2 regions of the Desulfovibrio faecalis genome follow, and region 1 is predicted to be linked to the other one. Evidence: predicted binding sites of a transcription regulator. Region 1 holds the regulator's gene; the other holds the start of a gene.
What was found. Region 1 encodes sigma-54, which starts transcription at its own class of promoters, with help from an activator protein. Its sites were predicted from a motif close to CTGGCACGGNNNNTGCTT; they were not measured.
Positions count from the first base shown of each region.

Region 2: a site for sigma-54 is predicted at 2,915-2,932, ahead of ACUZ79_RS12550 (DVU0150 family protein). Genes of this name have one in related genera too.

Region 1 is NZ_JBRBQR010000001.1:2,354,938-2,361,861, forward strand. Features, by position in the region: gene rapZ (RNase adapter RapZ) at 1-796, opposite strand, end outside; gene hpf (ribosome hibernation-promoting factor, HPF/YfiA family) at 982-1,521, opposite strand; gene rpoN (RNA polymerase factor sigma-54) at 1,558-2,982, opposite strand; gene ACUZ79_RS10365 (hypothetical protein) at 3,059-3,250, opposite strand; gene ACUZ79_RS10370 (CTP synthase) at 3,278-4,921, opposite strand; gene ACUZ79_RS10375 (phosphoribosylformylglycinamidine synthase subunit PurQ) at 5,196-6,005, shown strand; gene ACUZ79_RS10380 (Nif3-like dinuclear metal center hexameric protein) at 6,372-6,924, shown strand, end outside.
Region 2 is NZ_JBRBQR010000001.1:2,828,435-2,835,358, forward strand. Features, by position in the region: gene ACUZ79_RS12530 (hypothetical protein) at 1-345, opposite strand, end outside; gene ACUZ79_RS12535 (hypothetical protein) at 405-716, opposite strand; gene ACUZ79_RS12540 (DUF4881 domain-containing protein) at 809-1,405, opposite strand; gene ACUZ79_RS12545 (sulfite exporter TauE/SafE family protein) at 1,419-2,483, opposite strand; gene ACUZ79_RS12550 (DVU0150 family protein) at 2,501-2,806, opposite strand; gene ACUZ79_RS12555 (sigma 54-interacting transcriptional regulator) at 3,059-5,770, shown strand; gene ACUZ79_RS12560 (PEP/pyruvate-binding domain-containing protein) at 5,849-6,924, shown strand, end outside.

The sequences.
Region 1 (6,924 bases):
GCGGCAGCATAAAAAACAGCAGATCAACCAGCTTGTCGCGGTATTCGCGGGCATGGGGCGAATTGAACACATAGTCGGCAACGGGTTTGTCCTTGCCGCTCATGGGCCGCAGCTCTTCCACAAAATAGGGATTTGCCAGAAAACGCAGGTCAAAAACCAGATCAGCCTCACGCGGCACACCATATTTGAAACCGAAAGAAATCACGTTGACCCTGATGGCCCGCAGCTTGCCCTTGTTGCCGCTCCAGCGCTTCTGAATGGCGCGCCTCAGGTCGTGGATGGAGAAACGCGAGGTGTCGATGACCAGATCAGCCATTTCACGCAGGGGGCGCAGACTGCTGCGCTCTGCCAGCAGCGCCGCCTCAAGGCCCATGCCCTCGCGCTCCAGCGGATGCGGGCGGCGGGTCGAAGCATAGCGGCGAATGAGTTCCTGATTGTTGGCCTCAAGAAAAAGCAGCATGGGGCGGATGTTTTTGCCCGCGAGCATGCTCAGGCAATCGTTGATATCTTCCACAAAATTGCTCTGGCGCAGATCCATACCCAGAGCAATACCCTTGAAGTGGCTCATGGAGGGGCGCGACATCATGTCCACCATTTCCATGACAAGGCTCACGGGCAGCCCATCGACCACAAAATGACCCATGTCTTCAAAAACCTTGAGCGCTGTGCTTTTGCCAGCGCCTGAAAGGCCCGTGACAATGCACACCTGCACATCCACGCCGGGAACGGGCGCGTCCGCATCAGGCTGTGCGGCAAGGGTGGAATCTGTGGCGGGTATCTGCGCGGAATCCTTCATGACATTCGCCTCTTCGGGGTCAGATCGCCGTTTGCAGCCGGGGTTGTACGCCACAGGCTTCTGACGGACGTTGCCAAATCCGCGCCGCGCTCAAGCCCAGGTGAGGGCCATTGCGCGGCAACCGGCAGGGGGTGCACCTGAGACGGGGGCGAGCCGTTGCCAGCCCGCCCCCTCATTATGAACGATTACAACACGGGGTCAATGAGGGCATAGCCGTTCACCTTGGTGCGGTATACCACATTGATGCGGTTGTTTTCTGCATTAAAGAACACCAGAAACTCGCTGCCGATGGAATCAAGCTGCATGAGCGCTTCATCCAGATGCAGGGGCTTGGTGGCGAGGCGGTCGGTGCCGTCAACGGGCTGCTGCACGTCGGCTTCGGCATCGAGGTTGTAGGTAAACACGTCCACATCCGTATTGCGGGCGTGCCGCCGCTGGGCCTTTACGCGGGCCACCTGGCGCTTGATCTGCGATTCAACCTTGTCTGTCACAAGGTCAATGGCGGCGTACATGTCCGAAGTCTGCTCCGTGGCGTTGATGTGCAGGCCTTCGCCCGTAACGGTCACTTCGCAGCGATGACGGAACTTGTCGACTGTCAGCACAACGACAACTTCAAGGCCAGAGGCCTTGCCAAAAAACCGTCCCAGCTTTTCCATGCGGCGACGGGCATACTTCTTCAGATGTTCGGAGGCTTCAAAGTTCTTGAAAGCAAATGAGATGTTCATAAGTTCCTCCTAAGTATTGAGCCACTCGACGGGGAATCAGAAATGCTCCTTGCGCCTTGACGAAGATGGAATATCAAGCGCCGTGCGGTATTTTGCCACCGTGCGCCGCGCAATATTGACCTTGAGACGCTCCTTGAGCATTTCGCCGATACGCTCATCGCTGAGGGGGGATCGGGTATCTTCCTCAGAGATGAATTTCTTGATCAGAGCCTTGACGCTTTCTGAGCCTACCTGGCTTCCGTCATCGAGTTCAAGGCCGCTGTTAAAGAAAAACTTCAATTCAAAGATGCCGTGGGGCGTTGCCACATACTTGTTGGTGGTAATGCGGCTCACCGTTGATTCGTGCATGCTGATGTCGTCAGCAATATCCTTGAGAATGAGCGGCGCGAGCTTGGTCACGCCGTCCTCAAAAAATGGCTGCTGGTGGCGCACAATGCTTTCCATAACCTTATAAAGCGTGCGCTGGCGCTGATACAGGCTCTTGATAAGCCATGAGGCGGAGCGGATCTTTTCTGCGCAGTAGTCCTTTTCCTTCTCAGAGCCGCCAATGTTCATCTGGCTCATGGCCGAAAGCTGCAACTGGGGCAGGCCGTCATCATTGAGCAAAATCACAAATTCGTCGCCCATCTTGTACACAAATACATCGGGGCTTACGTAGGTTGGCTCGCCGCCGCCAAAACTTGCGCCGGGCAATGGGTCAAGGCTCTGGATGATATCCAGATACTCCTTGAGCTCTTCCATATCGAGCTTGAACTTGCGCAGCAGGGGCTTGTAGCGCTTGGCCTCGAGGTCTTCGAGGTGCGATTCTACCAGCTCCACGAGGATTGGGTCGCGGGCGTAATTGAGGCTCTTGATCTGCACCATCAGGCATTCGCGCGCATCGCGCGCGGCAACGCCGATGGGATCAAAAAGCTGCACCCTCTCAAGCACGGGCAGCACGGCCTCGGGCGCGACCTGGGCCATTTCGGCCACTTCTTCAATGCTGGCTTGCAGGTACCCGGCGGAGGAGAGGTTGCCGATAATGACCTCGCCAATGGCCTTCTGCTCTTCTGTCAGCGACGAAAGGCGCAACTGCCAGAAAAGATGCCCCTCAAGGGTGGGCTTGGCCGCATATCGGGCTTCAAGAGGCGAAATTTCTTCGGCAAGTTCAAACTCGCGCGACTGCGATAGGCGGGGGGTGCTGGCAAACTCACCGAGGTAATCTTCCCAGTCGGCGTCCTTGGCCAGTTCCCTGTCGTACACTTCCTCCTTTGGGGCTTCGCGGCTTTCCTCGTGCTGCTCCTGGGAGGCATCGTCCGTAAGTGAAGATTCTTCGAGAAAGGGGTTTTCAAGCAGTTCCTGCTGCACAGTTTCCAGAAGTTCCACGCGTGAGAGTTGCAACAGCTTGATTGCCTGCTGCAATTGCGGGGTCATTACCAGTTGCTGTGACAGCTTAAGTTGCTGCCGTAGTTCCAGTGCCATGTGTGCTCTTTTGCATTAACTAGCCATAGGACTATAGACTTATCTGTTTACAAGTACTGTGCCACATCTGCAAAAATTATGCAATAGCTAACAGTTGCAAGATCAGGTTCGCGGTATCGCCAACCAGCAGCAAGGGCTGCCAGCGCCAAAAATCCAGATTTGGCGCAGCATTTGCGCCATTGAAAATAATCTGCGCACCAAAAAAGGGGAAGGCAATGCCCTCCCCTTTTTGCGCGATTTTGCGATACCCAAGCTTGGTGAAAATCAAAAAGCCTCGCTGCGTTAGAGCCGCAAATTACACCTTGGCGAACTTTTTCGCCGCTCCGATAAATTCGCGGAACAGCGGATGCGCGTTCATGGGCCGGGACTTGAATTCGGGATGGAACTGGCAGCCAAGGAACCAGGGGTGGTTCTTCAGCTCAATGATTTCCACAAGCGAATCGTCAGGGGCGGTGCCGCTGAAAACCATGCCCTTTTCGCCCAGCATTTCCTTGAAGGCATTGTTAAATTCGTAACGATGGCGGTGACGTTCATCAACCATGCCCTTCTTATAGGCCACAAAGGCCTTGGTATCGGGCTGCACCTTGCAGGGGTAGGAGCCAAGGCGCATGGTGCCGCCCTTGTCGCTGCCCGCGTCGCGTTTTTCAACGTTCTTGGTGCGGAAGTCGAACCACTCGGTCATAAGGTAGATGACCTTGTGATCAGAAAGCGGGTTGAATTCTTCCGAGTTGGCGTCATCAAGGTTTGCCACGTGGCGGGCAAATTCGATAACCGCGCACTGCATGCCAAGGCAGATGCCGAAGAAAGGAATGTTGTTTTCACGCGCATAACGGATGGCGGCAATCTTGCCTTCCACACCGCGATATCCAAAGCCGCCGGGCACAAGAATACCATGACAGCCCTTGAAGGATTCCGCACAGTTGCTTTCGTCCACATTCTCGGAATTGACGTAGCGCAGCTCCACTTCAACGCGGTTGGCAACGCCGCCGTGAATGAGGGCTTCGTGCAGGCTCTTGTAGGCTTCCTTGAGGTCAACGTACTTGCCCACAATGGCAATGGTGACCTTGCCCTTGGGGTTGGCGCAGTCGCTCACGAGCTTTTCCCAAGCTTCAAGGTGGGCATTGCGCGCGGGCAGGCGCAGCATGATGGCTACCTTCTGGTCAAAGCCTTCCTCATAGAACTTGAGCGGCACTTCATAAATATTGTTCACGTCCACCGAAGAGAACACGGCGTCCTGATCCACATTGCAGAACAGGGCGATCTTGCGGCGCAGTTCTTCGGGGATGCTCTGCTCGCAACGGCACAGAATAATGTCGGGCTGAATGCCGATGGAGAGCAGTTCCTTGACGCTGTGCTGGGTGGGCTTGGTTTTGTGCTCGCCAGCGCTGCGAAGGTAAGGCACAAGCGTAAGGTGGATGTTCAGGCAGTTGTCGCGTCCAAGGTCGGAACGCAACTGGCGGATGGCCTCAAGAAAGGGCAGGCCTTCAATGTCGCCCACCGTGCCGCCTATTTCGATAATGGCGACATCAGGCGCGTCTTCGCCTTCGGAAAGGGAGAGCACCACGCTCTTGATTTCATCAGTAATGTGCGGGATCACCTGCACCGTGGCGCCCAGGTAATCGCCGTGACGTTCCTTGGCGATAACGTGGTTGTAAATAGCGCCGGAAGTGGTGTTGTTCTTCCGCGACATGGGCACGTTAAGGTAACGTTCGTAGTGCCCGAGATCCAGATCCGTTTCCGCGCCGTCATCGGTAACAAATACCTCGCCGTGCTGGAACGGGTTCATGGTGCCGGGGTCAACATTGATGTAAGGATCAAGCTTCTGGATGGTTACCGTAAGCCCGCGCGTTTGCAGCAGCGCGCCCAAAGACGCAGCCGCGAGGCCCTTGCCTAACGACGACAGAACGCCGCCCGTCACAAAAATGTATTTAGTTTTCATGCACTTCCACCTGTACTTGGGTATGTTGAATAGTTCAACCAAACAGTCTTAACCCAAATTGAATTTTTTGGCTAGCATTGACTAAGTAAAACAAGCTAAGTAATGTGTTATTCCCTTTTCAGCGTGCGTGCCCACCACAAGCGGCCCGCGCGCCGGTCATCTGTTATGCCCGGCGCGGGTCAGCCAAGGTTTCCAAGGCAAAAGCACGTCCGGCGCACACCGCAAGGCATGGCCGGAATTATCCGCGTTGCAAAGCCAAGGAGGCTTCCCCCGCATGGGTACGGTCAACACACTGGTCATCACCGGCTACGGTACAAATTCGCACATGGAAACAGCCCACACGGCCCGTCTGGCCGGTGCCGACAAGGCCGATGTGGTGCATTTTTCCGATCTGGTGGCGGCCAAGGTTCGCCTTGCCGACTATCACTTTTTGATTTTCCCCGGCGGGTTTCTGGATGGCGACGATCTCGGCGCGGCCCAGGCTGCGGCCATGCGCTGGCGTTACCTCAAGGACGACGCGGGCGCGGCCCTGTTGCAGAGCTTGCGCGAGTTTTTGGATGAGGGCAAGCTGATTTTGGGCATCTGCAACGGTTTCCAGCTGCTGGTCAAACTGGGAGTGCTGCCGGCCCTTGGCGGTCAGCGCTTTGAGCGCCAGGTTTCACTGGGCAACAACGATTCCGCCCGCTTTGAAGACCGCTGGGTGCATCTGCTGCCCAATGCGGCAAGCCCCTGCGTGTTCACCAAAAACCTGCCCCTGCTCTCCATGCCCGTGCGCCACGGCGAAGGCAAGCTCGTTGCCCGCGATGCGGACTGCCTGCGCCGCCTGGAGGAAGAAAACCTCATTGCCCTGCAATACGCCGACCCTGCTACGGGCAAGCCCACACAGGAATATCCGCTCAACCCCAACGGCTCCACCCTTGCCATTGCGGGTCTGACCGACCCCACGGGCCGGGTGCTGGGCCTTATGCCCCACCCCGAGGCTTTCCACCACGTGACCAACCACCCCGGCTGGACGCGCGGCGAGCTGGATGCCCCCGGTACGCTCATTTTTGTGAATGCCGTGCGCTACCTGCGCGGTCAATAGAGAGATTCAGCTGAGCCAGATGCTGACTGACATTATATAATGCTCTGCACAGTCCGGCTCACGTTGTCGCCATGATTATTTGGGGGAGGCTTTACGAAGCCTCCCCTTTCCGTATACATTTTGCGACACGGCGCGGCCTTGCTGCAAGCAGCTCCTGCGCAATGTTTATTGACAAAGCACAAGGCCTTCGATAGATTCGCTGATTCCGAAGAGCTGAACCCCCTTTGGTTTTTCCTGCGCGCACGCGTCAGACAAGGTGCGAAACAACATTGCCACAACACGTTGCACATTTTTTTACGCCGTATTCAACGAGGCGCTTTCTCTGCACCAGCAAGAAAGTGCCTTTTTTTATGGTGGGTGATATCTATGCAACCTATTGAAATTATTAAGGCGATAGAAGAAATTGCACCTCTGGCCGCTGCCGCTGGCTGGGACGTTTCGGGCCAACAGGTGGCGGCGCACAGGCAGGATGTTGCCAGGCTTGCCGTCTGCCTCGACCCAACGCCCGCATCCGTGCGTGCAGCGCTGGAAAAGGGCGCGCAATTTGTGCTCAGCCATCACCCGCTGCTGCTCAAGGCCGTGCTGCCCAACAGGCTTGACGACTACCACGAGGTGCTGCGCCTGCTGTTCCAGGCCGATGTGCCGCTGTATGCGGCCCATACCTCGCTGGATGTCAACGCTTACGGCCCGGCGGGCTGGCTGGCCCGTGCGCTTGAGCTGCGCAATCTTGCAGTGCTGGAGCCTGTGGCCCCGGCAGTGGGCAATGATCTGCCTCTGGGCTTCGGCCTTGCGGGCGATCTGCCCAAGGCCATGACAGTGGCGCAGATTGCAGGCATCGTTGCACGCAACGCCCCCCTTGCCACAGCCACAGTGAGCGGGCCGGAGCCGCAAACAATTACCCGCGTGGCCTACTGCACGG
Region 2 (6,924 bases), 470 kb from region 1:
CACGGCATCGGCGCGCACACTGCCTCGCCACATGCCGTTGCCAAACCAGTAGCCCGCAAAGAATCCTTCCAGATCATAAAAAAGGGCCGGATTTTCCGGGGCAAATTGCGCCTTGAGGTCGCTGTTGACGGGATTTTTGATGGTCAGCGGCCCGGATATGGACACGCTGCCGCCGGGCAGCAATTCGATCACATCCGCGCCAGACCTTGCAAGGCCTTGCAGGCCGTCAAGTATTCCCAGCAGGGCAAAACCCAGCAACAGGGCGCACAGAGCGCCCCAATAACGCTGCCGGGCACGGGTCTGGAGGCAGTTCTGCCAACCCTGGCTTTTGATGAATTCCCCCATAGGTTCCTTCCTGCCCGCCTGTGGTATGGTCATGACACACGACATGCTGCTGCTCCCGTTTATCGGCGATCAATGACGGGGCACATGGACGTTTCGGCCACGTGCCAGCTTACGAGCCGCTGTCCGAGGCGCGGCAGTTCCACAAGGCTCTGAAACTCGGCGGGATATACCTGGCGCACCTTTTTGGTAAGCCAGAAGGCCCCTGCCCACGTAGGCACCGTGATGCCAAAAAACCATGCGCAGAACACCAGTTCCGAGGCCCCAGAACTGTGGGCCGACTGATACATGCCCACAAAGATCGCGCCAACCATGACTGCGTTGGCCGCAACCCGGATTATGCTGGAATAGAGGGTCTGACGGTAACTGTTCATTGATGCTCTCCTGAGTGTGTTTGTCCACCCGAGGTGCGCCGGAGCGGGGCGAACCGCTCCGGCGCGCAGGGTGGGGGTAGGCACCCTGGGGTTTACTTCTTGAAGATGTTGGTCTTGGACACGTTCATGATACGCATGGACTGGGCCTTGTCGGCGTTGCGGTAGGCAATGCGCATTTCGTCGCCAGCGGTCCATACATAGGCCGGGTAATCCTGAGCTTCAGCAGGAATCTTGAAGGTGATCAAAGACTTCTGGCGTCCAGAGTACACGGTGACGGTCTGCTGATCCTTGTCGATAATGGGGAAGGTCTTGCCCTTGACCTTGGGATGGTCGGAGCCGACGTTCTTTTCCACATCGGTGAACTGCACGGCCAGCTCGCGCACGCTGTTGGTCTTCTGGTCATAGATAAGCACGGTGTTCTTGACCAGATCGATCATCAGGCGGCCACCCACGCTGGGGGTCGGGCCCATGTCTTTGGATTCCACAGGCAGCTTGAAGGTATGCGTGCCGCCGCTGTAGTGCGGGTTAAACTGATCGTGCGTCACGTCCACCACAATGGTGAGGGTTTTGGCTGTGGCATCAAAGGCCACGCAGCGTCCCTGTTCCACGCCTCCGTCGAAGTTGCAGCCGGTGAGCAGTGCAACAGAGAAGGCCATCGCCAGCATAAGCATCAGGTTACGAATCTTCATGGCGGGTCTCCTTCTAGTTGGCCGCGGGCTGGTTCTTCTTGGCGGCAATTTCCGCCTTGGCGCCCTGTACCATCTTGACGGTTATGTAAAGGGAGATAGCCGACACGAAGCCGAGCACGTCGATCGTAGCAGCCGGGCCAAGCAGCCAGCCCCATGCCGGGAATTCAGCTTCAACCAGCTTGCACACAACCGAGATGAGGCAGCCGATAACGGCCAGGCCGAACACGAAGCGGATGCCGTAACCCTTTACATACTTGGTGGCGACAACGCCGATCTGCGCGCCGATGGCCGCGCCGCACAGCATGATGAGAGCGGCAAGCAGTTCCACGCGGCCCTTGTATGCGTACGAAGCCGTGCCGTAGAGACCGGAGATAGCGACTTCAAAGAGGTCCGTACCCACCGCCAGATGGGTGGGGCAGCCGACAAGATACACCAGGGCGGGCATGCGGATAAGACCGCCGCCGATGCCGAGGATACCAGCCAGCCAGCCGGTGAAGAAGCTGACGAAGATGGGCAGCCATGCGGAGCAGGTGATGTTGGCCTGCTTGAAGTGGAACACAGGCGGAATCTTGATGGCGTGCAGGCGGGAGGCCCAGTCAACGCCAGTTGCCGCGTGATCAAGTTCCTTGTTCTGGGCCTTGGCTTCGCGTTCCTTTCTGCGGCGAGCGGCGATATCGTGAAATACAAGCCATGCCAGCAGCACAAGCAGGACAACGTACAACCAGCGCACAACCTTGTCGACGGAACCAAGGCGTTCCAGCCACATGACCATCTGCGCGCCAACTTCCACGCCCACGATGGTACCAACCAGCATGGTCAGGCCCAAGCCGTAGTCAACGTTGCCGAACTTGCCGTGCCGCATGGTGGAGATAAGCGATTTACCCGCCATCTGCGCCACGTCGGTACCAATGGCGAAGGCCATGGGGAAACCAAGAATGTTCAGACCTGGGGTAACCATCCAGGCGCCGCCCATGCCGAAAAAGCCGCCGATAATGCCAACGCCCAAACCAAGAATGACAAGGCCCGGCCAGAAAATGAACACGCCGGAAATGGGCATCAAAATATACAACCATTCCATAACTTGCCTCCTTCCGACTACTTTTCGGACAATTCGCGGTGCTTGAGGTCAATGCCGATGTGCGTCATGACGACATCCGCCAGCCAACCCAGTATGCAACCTGTAACCGGGATAATGGCCATAGTCAGAATGGCAAAAAAGAAGTGGCTTTCATTGTACATTTCAGCCCACCAGTACAGTATGCCGTCAAGCTTGCGCGTATCGGCGACCACCACAACGTTGGCAACCTTGCCGCCGCCAGCAGCCAGGGCCGCGCCGGGCAATGCCGCAACCAGCAGCGCGCAACCTGTAAGCCATGTCCAGAGCCTCTGCATCCTTTTCATAACTTCCTCCACATCAAAATGTGACATCTCCACTTCAACCACTTACCCATGTTGTGATGACTCCCGTCGGGGGCAGGCACCGCCTCGTTGCCTCGAATGTGAAAGTATTAGCAAAGGCTGTGCCATTGCATAATTATTGCCTGAAATTGCGCCTTTTTTTCTATTTTTGCGCGAAAAATCTTGTCACGTGGGGGAATGTTTTTTATACTCAGCTCCAAGATTGCGCTTTTTTGCACAAAACAGGGGAGCACCATGCGCTTACACAGAACACTTCCCCAAGGCAGCTCGCTGGAGTTCACGGCATTCTTTATGAATCGCAGCCTTGCAAGCCGTATGCTGATGCTGGGTTTGCCCCTGCTGGCGCTCGTGCTGCTGATTATTTTTACTGCCACGGGCAGCAGCATCGAGGCCATTCTTGATCGCGCAATTGCGCGCAATGCACAGCTTCAATCACAGGCAATGAGCCTTGCGCTGGAGCAGGCACTGGACGAAACGCGCAATCAGCTTCTTATTCTCGCCGCTGGTTCCATGGATCAAAAAGACATGGCCAACCGGCTCAAATTCCGCGCCAAGGCCGGTGGCTTGCGATACAGGGAACTGGCTTTTGAGGGTCTGGCACCAGACAACCGCTATCTGCTTGTCAACACGGGCGGGGATATCATCAATGTTCCCATGCGGCAGGCACTTGCCAGCCCCACCGGTCCCTTCCACTCCATTGCCTCGGAACACCGTACCGGGCACGTCAGCGTTGCCCAGCCCGTTGAAGTGACCTACTCCATGGTGCCGGTTAAGGGCAGCAACCAGAATATCACCTTGTATGTGCTGCGCTTTTCCACTCCGGTTCATGATGCGGAAGGCACGTTTGTCGGCTACCTGATGCTTTCTCTGGATCTGAGGGAGCTGCGGGATATCCTGTCCACGTACTCCGGCCCCAATGCCCCCATTGCCGCATCAGGCGATGAGGGGCGCGTGCGTACACTTTTTTTTGACCGCGATGGCTGGATGCTCTTTCAGTCCGAAGCTCCGGATGCTGGTCTGGCTCAGCGCAGCCTGGGCACAGATGCAGTACGCGCAGGCTTTCTTGGTGATTTTGGCAGGCCGGGATTTAACACCGCATTCCGGCCTGGCCCTGAGCACATCAATTATTGGAGCATGGTATCCGATGTGCAGGAGGGCAAGTCAGGCCAGCTTCCCCTTTCTGAAAACAGCTCTCTGTGGAGCAGCAGCCAGATGAGGGTGGAGAGGGTCAGTTATGTCCCTGTAACCTTCAGCCCTGCTTCGCAGGAAACAATAATATTGGGCGGTTTGGCGGTATTGGACTCCAGCTTTACCACCACACGCACCGGCGTACAGCTCATGGGCATCTATGTTGGGGCCTTTGTTGGCGGCATGCTGCTTTTGGGTCTGAGCCTTTGGTGGCTGGCGCGGCAGACGGGCAGATCGCTCAACGCCGTAACAGCGGAGCTTGAACGCTGCAACGCCGAAGGGACCGACAAGAATATAGATATGCCCCAACTGCCGCGAGAACTGGAACAACTCAAGGCTGGCATCAACACCCTGCTTGAGCGCTTGCGCTTTGCCGCCGAGGCGCGCCGCCTGCGCGCCGCTGAGGATGATGCCCAGCAGCAGCGCGAGCCAGTGGAAGATCTGCCGCATCCCGAAGACCTGCCAGTCAACAGCCTTATTGGCACATCGCCAGCCATGCTTGCCCTGTGCGACAATGTTCGCAAGGCTTCGCAGGTGATGGCCGATGTGCTGGTTGTGGGCGAAACCGGCACAGGCAAGGAGCTGGTTTCCGAGGCCATCCACAGGCTCAGTGCTCGGGCCGCAGGGCCGTTCATTACCATCAATTGCGGCGCGCTGGACGAAAATCTGCTCATGGATACCCTTTTCGGGCATGTGAAAGGCGCATTCACCGAGGCACGCGCGCCGCGCAAGGGGGCTTTTCTGACGGCGCAGGGCGGTACCCTCATGCTGGACGAAGTGGGCAATGCGGCCCCAAAGGTGCAGCAGGCCCTGCTGCGGGCGCTCTCCACCAGGCGAATCCGGCCGCTTGGCAGCGATGAAGACGTGCCTTTTGACACGCGCATCATTGCCGCGACCAATGCTTCCCTTTTAGATGATTCGCAGAAGGGTTCTTTCCGCGAAGATTTGTACTACCGGCTGGCCGTCATCACCATCAACACGCCGCCGCTGCGGGAGCGCAAGACGGACATTCCCTCGCTGGCGGTCTATTTTCTCTCGGAAGCTCTCAAGGCCAAGGCCAGGCTGAAGGCAGAAGGCGGGGCGCAGCCCGCTGGCGCGCTGACGGGCATGACCGCTGCCATGCCGCAGGTCAGCAAAGGAGCAATGGCCAAACTGATGGACTACGACTGGCCCGGCAATGTGCGCGAATTGAAAAACACCCTCACCCGGGCCCTGACATTCTGCGAAGGTGGCATTTTACTTGCAGAAGATATTCAGCTTGGCGCGACTACCCAACCGCAAAACGACGCCATTCCGGCAGGCCAGAGCGATACTACGACAGCTCCGGCGCAGGAATCGCGCAAGCCGCAGGAGGATCCTTGCGAGCAGGGATTCTGCGCAACACCCCCTGCCGAAGATCCTGCATCGGCAGAAGGTTTGCCCGGCTGGCTGGTTAGCCCTGCGGCCGCAGATATTCCCGTGCAGGCCGCAGTGGGCGACCTTGCCCCTCAGCCGCAAAACGAGGCCTCTGCGCAACTGGATACCCTGCTGCGCGGCAAGGACGCTGCAGACAAGCTCAACCGGCGCGTCATGGAGGTCTGGCCGACCATCGCGGCCTCGGGCAGCATCAGCAGGCAGGAATATCAGGCCCTTGCCGGAAAAAATATTTCCATGCGCACGGCCCAGTACGACCTGCAACTGCTTGTGCAGCTGGGCCTTGTGCGCAAGGACGGACGCGGCCCTGCGCAAAGGTATATTGTGATCGGGCAGGGACGCTAACAAGCGACATTTACGCATCAGGCATTCAGCATCGTCAGTTTCAGGGCATGACGAAAATCTGCGATCAAGGATATCCGTATGGCCTCTCTGCTGAAAAAACTGTTTGGCATTGCCCCCCGTGTTGGCCGCGAGGCGGCCATGGACGCCTTCAACAAACGCTATGCCTCATTCAAGGAGCTGCTCCAGGCCAATGCTGATCTGGCCGGGGTAATGGCGGGGCTGGACGCCACACTGCGCGGCGACAAGCACATGGAAACCAGCGAAGTGCGCAAGCAGGCCCGCCGGGCCATATTCCACTGCGAGCGCATGGCCTCGACCCTGAGCGAAATGTCGGGCCAGTGCGACATCTCCCTGGGCAGCGCCGTACATTCCATTGCCGCACGCATTGAACACGAGCTGGATCAGCACACACGCGGCGACGTGCCGCAGTTTACCCTGCCCCTCTCAGAGGTTGACGCCAGCATGGCTTACAGTGTCGGCGGCAAAAACGCCAACCTTGGCGAACTGCGCAACATGCTTGATATGCCAGTGCCACGCGGATTTTCCATCACTATCCGGGCTTGCAGCTATTTTTTGCTGCGCACACCGGGTTTGTTCAAAAACCTCTTCCGGCTGCTGAAATCCATTGACCCGGAAAAACCCGCGCGGATTGCAGAAATTTCCCAGAGCATTGAGCGGCTTGTGCAGGAGGCCCCCATCCCTACAGAAGTTGAGCAGGCTCTTTTTGCAGAATGGGACGCGGCTTTCGGCAAAAACGCAGATGTGGTTGTGGCCCTGCGCTCAAGCGCCATTGCCGAGGACGGCGTGCAATCCTTCGCCGGTCAGTACCGCAGTATCCTTGGCGTTACCCGCCAGGATCTTTTGTCCGCCTTCAAAAAGGTGGTTGCCAGCCTGTTTTCGCCCCGCGCCCTGACCTATCGCGCCGAGCACGGTTACGATCTGGACGCCACGGGCATGGGGCTGTGCTGTGTTGAAATGGTGCGGGCCAAGGCCGCTGGCGTGGCTTTTTCCCGCCATCCGGTAGACCTGCGCTCCAACGCCACTGTTATCAACGGCCTGTGGGGTCTGGGCGAAATGGTCGTGGACGGATCGGGAACCCCCGACCAGTGGCTTGTTTCCCGCGCCACAAAAAAGATCACCATGGCCACCATTGC